2 regions of the Kurthia sp. FSL E2-0154 genome follow, and region 1 is predicted to be linked to the other one. Evidence: predicted binding sites of a transcription regulator. Region 1 holds the regulator's gene; the other holds the start of a gene.
The links. The regulator LexA, encoded in region 1, represses DNA repair genes until DNA is damaged. The targets are predictions, from matches to a motif close to CGAACATATGTTCG.

Region 1 (3,435 bases):
ACGCACACAATTGTGGATTTTCGTCATAATTGTGTGCGTTTTTACTTGTTAGTTTATTAGTTTAGACGTCCGTTTGTTTTTTGCTTTTCACGAATTTTCTCTGGCGTTACTTCTTCACCATTTGGATCGAAAATACGAACGTTTTCGATTGTATTACGCATTGTTTTACGGAATGTATCTAAATATTCTTGGCGCAGTGTCGTCTGTTCTTTTGCTTCTTCAACAGTCAATGTACCTGCTTTTTTCTTTTTTGATAATTCACTAATACGCGCTAGTTTTTCTTTTGATAGCATAATTTTCATCCTTTCGACCTAGTCACTACATTAAAGGTATGAAAAATACAGCAATTTAGCAAGTATTCAGCTCAAAAATCCTGAAAAAAGCTTAAAAATAACGATTTAAAAACTTAAAAAGACATTTTAGAGAAAAAATTCTATTGATTTTGTTGTTCTTGTACATACTCTGTATAACGACGATGTACAGTTGCTTTACTCACATGAAAACCAGCAATTTTTAACGTGGCAGCTATTTCTTCATAAGTAAGCCCCTTTTTTCTTAATGCAACAATTTGATCAAGCGGCACATCAATTCTTTCGCGTCCTTCTGGATTACCACGATTACTAATATTTAATTCTGGACGATAGCCATTTTCAACAGCACGACGCATTCCTCGTTTGATTTTTGCATTATGTATTTTGCGTTGGTACTCCTCTACAATCGCTAAAATCTCCAGTAACATCGAATCCATATCGTTTAGTTTCATTTCACCATCTGATGACATAGAGTAAATCGTTGTATCGTATTTTTGTAAAAGATGTAAAACAGCCATTCGACCATTCCCGCGTCCAATACGTGTCTCATCTTGAATAAATAGAGCAGATTGCGGATATTGTTTTAAGAAATCTAACAATTCTAATAATCCTTCACGCTCAATATCATAACCACTATGGCGGTCTTCAAAAATACAATCTAATGTGTACCCTTTTTCTTTAGCATAGGCAGTTAATTCAATTTTTTGTCTTTCTAAAGACTGGTTCTGCGTTTCTTTTTCTGTACTTACGCGACAGTAAGCTACAGCTTTTTTAAATTTCATTATTGATCACTCGCTAATTCTATTTGTTGTAATTCATGATTCGTAATCGGTACGGTTAATTTCTCTCCCGCCATAATTTGCCCATCAACTAAATTGTTTTGATTAATAACTTGGTTCATCCATTTTTGTGGTTTCATATCTCCGCTATATTTTTGAGCTAAAGACCATAATGTATCACCTTCTGTAATTCGAATTTCAGTTACATGCGTCTTCGCTATTGTATCACGTACAACATTACCAACAAACAATAATACAACTACCGAAAAACAAATCACCATCACATTATTTTTGATCCACTTCATCTGAATTTCCCCTTCCAACTTTTTACTAGAATGTTTGTTCCCATCATAAACTCGAACACTTGTTTTTGTCAACGGTTTTTTCAGAACAATTGTTTGCATTTGATTTTCTACGATGTTATACTCAAAATACAAAATATAGTAGGAAGTTGAGGTGAAGGTTGTGAACACTGCATTGAAAAAAACAAAACTTTCAAAGCGTCAAGAAGCGATTTTAAATTTTATTAAAGAGGAAGTACAAAGTAAGGGTTATCCGCCTTCTGTACGCGAGATTGGGTTGGCTGTTGGATTAGCTTCTAGTTCAACTGTACACGGACATTTAGAACGTTTAGAAAGTAAGGGTTATATCCGTCGCGATAAAACGAAACCTCGTGCAATTGAAATTTTAAATCCTTTTGAATCGACTACGGCTACAAAACAAGGTGTGATGCATGTTCCACTTCTTGGTAAAGTAACAGCAGGTATGCCCATCACAGCAATTGAAAATATTGAAGAGTACTTCCCAATTCCACATACATATGGTACATCTGATGACCATATTTTTATGCTAGAAATTATGGGTGAGTCGATGATTGAAGCAGGTATTCTAGATGGTGACTATGTCATTGTGAAACAACAGTCTTCTGCAAATAACGGTGAGATCGTTGTGGCAATGACTGAAGACGACGAAGCAACGGTAAAACGTTTCTATAAAGAAGACGGTTATTACCGTTTGCAACCTGAGAATTCTTCAATGGAACCAATTATTGTTCAAAACGTATCGATTTTAGGTAAAGTAGTTGGTCTATACAGAAATATTCATTCATTTTAAATAAATTTCAACTAGTAAAGAATGTTTTTTTTTACATTCATTACTAGTTTTTATTTTGTTTAGATTTATTTTTTTACTATAGACATCTTAATCACTTACTTGCTAGCATATGTTCAAATGACTAACGTCTAATGTCTGACTTATTACTTTTAGCTTATTTTATATTTATACAAATTGTATTTTTATAACAATATCTAAAAAAACTATATTTTCTGTTAAATCGAATAATTCAATAATATATTGCTATTTCAGGATGTAATTCTTATATTTAGGAGGAAACAATTTTATTTTAAGGGGTGGCGAAATGATGTTTAAATCGAAGATTATTACTTCATTAAGCGTTGCTGCATTACTAACTGCCGTACCATTTTCTTTCGGTGCAGGAATCAATGCAACAGCTAAAACAACAAGTAAAAAAGTAGTAGAGAAAAAAATCCCTGTACAACTTTTAAGTATGAACGACTTACACGGTTATATTGATGGGAATAACAAAAAAGATAATGTAGGTACGCCAGTCGGTGGGATGGCTTCTTTAGCGTATAACTTCGAACAAGAAAAAGCTGCTTTTGCAAAAGCAAATAAGTTGAAATCAACAACTTCTAATTCACTTTCAATTCATGCTGGTGATACAGTAGGTGGCTCTCCTGCTATCTCAAGTCTTTTACAAGATGAACCAACAATGAATATTTTAAATGCAATGAATTTCTCGATTGGTGCACTTGGAAACCATGAATTCGATGAAGGTTTAGACGAATTCCAACGTATTTGGAAAGGTAAAAAACCCATCAAAGGTGTAACACAAAACTATGAATTCGTAGAAGATTATAAACAAACAACTTCTAAAATGGAGATTCTTTCAGCAAATGTAGTTGATAAAAAGACAAAAAAATTAGTTAAAGGCTTCAAACCTTATACAGTTAAAACAATCGGCGGTGTAAAAGTCGGCTTCATCGGCATTGTAACACCACGTATTAAAGAAGTCGTTTTAGCACAACATACAAAAGATATCGATGTAGTGGACCCTGGACAAGCTGTTGCAAAATATACAAAAGAATTACGTAAACAAGGCGTAAAAGCAATCGCCGTTGTCGCTCACTCATCTGTCGAAGTCGATAAAGATGCCAATTCTTCTATTGAAACACAAGAAAATTCACATTTAACAGGCGATGTAATTGATATGTTGAAAACAGCAAATAAACTCGATCCGTCGAACTCAATTGACGTCGTTTTTG
Region 2 (3,435 bases), 480 kb from region 1:
AATCGATGGGCGAGTGCCCCAAACACTTCGACGAATGTCCCAAAACGCGGGTCGAATGTTCGAATTCACACCATTCTAGTCAACTGAAGTCTTTTTGAATTACTCAAAAGCCTTGAAGAAAGTACAAAAAGGGGGCAATTTAGGTTGTTTGGGCGAGTGACCCATTTTCGCTCTCGAATGTCTCATTTTCAGGAGCGAGTGACCCGAATCAAGCTGCGAGTGCCCCATTTTCGCCCTCGAATGTCTCGTTTGGACGGTCGAATGCCCCACCCCACCTTCCACACATCCCACTCCAAATAAAAAAGAATGGGTATGCACCCATTCTTCTAGTCAACATATTCGTATAAAAGTTCGTCTAAGTCATTGTCGACTTTTACTTTAAAATCATGTCCGTCAAAGAACCAGAGATCGTCTGTTTCGATGAAGAAGCGGTAACCGCCTTGTTCAGTGACAACAGCAGCGTCAATCGGTGTATCTGTATTCATGCCGATGGAATAACCTTCGTGGAAGGGATTTGAGCCACCATAGCGAGCAAAGAAGCGAATATGTGCGCCAGGCTCTAAGTCCATCTCTTTTTGAAACCACTTGATTGCTTCATCTGTAATCAAAATTTCCATATACATGCACACTCCTTTTGATTTTAAATCCACGTTACTTTAGGTTCTGTACCCTCTTTGATTCGTTTTATGTTTGCGCGGTGGCGATAAATAACGAATGTTGCAAGAGCTGTGACAACAGCGAATAGTAAATATTCTTGGTCAAGTACAGCATACGTTAATCCATAAATGAATGCAACGACTGCGGCGAACATCGAAGCAAGACTCACCATTTTAAATGCTTTTAAACAAAGTAGGAAAGCAATTAATAAAATGACGAAGATGGGCCAGTGATAACCAAATAGCACACCCGCAGATGTTGCGACAGCTTTACCTCCGCGGAATTTCGCGAAGATTGGGAACATATGCCCGACAACAGCGATGACACCAGCTACAAGCGGATGAACATGACTGTTTGAAAGAATCGCAAACGTGGGTAATAACGTAGCGAGCGTTCCTTTTAAGATATCCATGACTGTGACAACCGCACCGGCTTTTTTACCAAGTACGCGAAATGTGTTTGTAGCACCTAGATTCCCACTACCATGCTTTCGAATGTCTGTTTTATAGAACAGTTGACCAATCCATAGACCAGATGGGATGGAGCCAATTAAATAGGCTAGAATAATGACGATTGCGGTATTCATATATGAATGCTCCTTCTTTTTCTCTTAGTTACAGGTACTAATATATTGTCATAATATTTTATCATGCTTACGCTTTTGGAACAATAAGACAATGTAGGTGTTTTCAGTTTATGCTGAAATCGTTTATTTCGCAATAAAAATACAGTAACTGTTTGCCACAAAGCAAAATTTACTCTTATAATAAGAAGGCTATGTAAAAAACGTTGAACAGTAGCTAGCTATATTTGTAAATTCAATGATTTAGTGTATAATCAAGCCTTATATATAGCCTGTATGCTGTTGACAGAAACGCTAAGTTCATACTAGACTTAAATAAAGCGAAACAGATGTTCGTGTTAGGAGAGGATTTTTTTTGACGAAAAATAATACACTATCGTCTTATAATGAAGATGATATTCAAGTACTTGAAGGTCTTGAAGCAGTAAGAAAAAGACCAGGGATGTACATAGGGTCGACGGATAGTAGAGGTTTACATCATCTCGTTTACGAAATCGTCGATAACGCAGTTGATGAAGCGCTAGCAGGCTTCGGTAACCACATTATCGTCACATTACATGAAGATCAATCCATCAGCGTACGCGACTTCGGTCGAGGTATGCCTACAGGTATGCACAAAACAGGGAAGCCTACACCAGAGGTTATCTTTACTGTACTTCATGCAGGTGGTAAATTCGGTCAAGGTGGCTACAAAACTTCAGGAGGACTACATGGTGTAGGTTCATCCGTTGTAAACGCGCTGTCGTCGTTTTTAGAAGTAACAATTTACCGAGAAGGTACTAAGTATCAAATGCGTTTTGAAAACGGTGGAACGCCTGTAACGACGCTAGAACAGCTAGGTAAAACGAAAGAGACAGGGACACTGGTTCATTTTAAGCCAGATCCAACGATTTTCTCCGTTACAAAATATAATTTCGATACATTAGCAGAACGATTACGTGAATCGGCTTTCTTATTAAAAGGGTTAAAAATCGAGTTAATTGATGAAAATACAGAAAAACATGAGGTGTATCATTATGAGAACGGGATTGAAGCATTCGTAGCTTATTTAAATGATGAAAAAGATGTGCTACACCCAGTCAAATATGTAGAAGGTACACAGGACCAAATTGAAGTGGAGTTTGCGTTCCAATACAATGACGGTTATTCAGAAACCATTCTATCTTTCGTAAATAATGTGCGTACACGTGATGGCGGTACACATGAAACAGGTGCGAAAGCTGCTTTAACGCGCGCTTTTAACGAATATGCACGTAAAGTAGGCTTATTAAAAGAAAAAGATAAAAACCTAGAGGGCTCAGATATTCGTGAAGGATTGGCTGCAATTGTTTCCGTTCGAATCCCAGAAGGCTTACTACAGTTTGAAGGACAAACAAAAGGAAAACTAGGTACAAGCGAAGCGCGTAGTGCAGTTGATCAAGTCGTCTCGACACAATTAATGTACATGCTAGAAGAAAATGCAGAGCTTAGTACATCACTTGTGCGTAAAGCGATTCGCGCACAACAAGTACGTGAAGCAGCACGTAAGGCGAGAGAAGATGCACGTAATGGCAAAAAGAATAAAAAGCAATCGACGCTATTATCAGGTAAGTTAACGCCAGCACAATCAAAAAATGCGGCGAAAAATGAACTGTATTTAGTCGAAGGAGATTCAGCAGGTGGCTCAGCAAAACAAGGGCGTGACCGTTCATTCCAAGCGATTTTGCCACTTCGCGGTAAAGTCATTAATACTGAAAAAGCAAAATTACAAGACATTATGAAAAACGAAGAGATCGCGACAATCATTCATGCTGTTGGTGCGGGTGTCGGTGCAGACTTTAATGTAGAAGATGCAGCGTATGATAAAGTGATCATTATGACCGATGCCGATACAGATGGTGCGCACATTCAAGTATTATTATTAACATTCTTCTTCCGTTACATGCGACCACTTGTGGAAGCAGGGAAGGTCTATATCGCTCTACCACCGCTTTATAAAGTATCTAAAGGTACAGGACGTAAAGAAGTCATTGAATATGCATGGACAGAACGTGAATTAAATCAGGCAATTCAAAAAGTCGGAAAAGGCTATGTTTTACAACGCTATAAAGGTCTTGGTGAGATGAATGCTGACCAGTTATGGGATACGACGATGAATCCTGAAACACGTACATTAATTCGTGTGAAAATTAACGATTTAGAACGTGCAGAGCGCG

Region 2: the regulator LexA is predicted to act here: its motif matches at 1,563-1,576, upstream of parE (DNA topoisomerase IV subunit B).

The regions. Positions count from the first base shown of each region.
Region 1 is NZ_JBBOPO010000001.1:539,744-543,178, reverse strand. Features, by position in the region: gene MHB75_RS02560 (DUF896 domain-containing protein) at 57-293, opposite strand; gene MHB75_RS02555 (YneB family resolvase-like protein) at 434-1,093, opposite strand; gene yneA (cell division suppressor protein YneA) at 1,093-1,395, opposite strand; gene lexA (transcriptional repressor LexA) at 1,556-2,203, shown strand; gene MHB75_RS02540 (bifunctional metallophosphatase/5'-nucleotidase) at 2,508-3,435, shown strand, end outside.
Region 2 is NZ_JBBOPO010000001.1:1,020,319-1,023,753, forward strand. Features, by position in the region: gene MHB75_RS04910 (HesB/YadR/YfhF family protein) at 327-617, opposite strand; gene plsY (glycerol-3-phosphate 1-O-acyltransferase PlsY) at 641-1,243, opposite strand; gene parE (DNA topoisomerase IV subunit B) at 1,596-3,435, shown strand, end outside.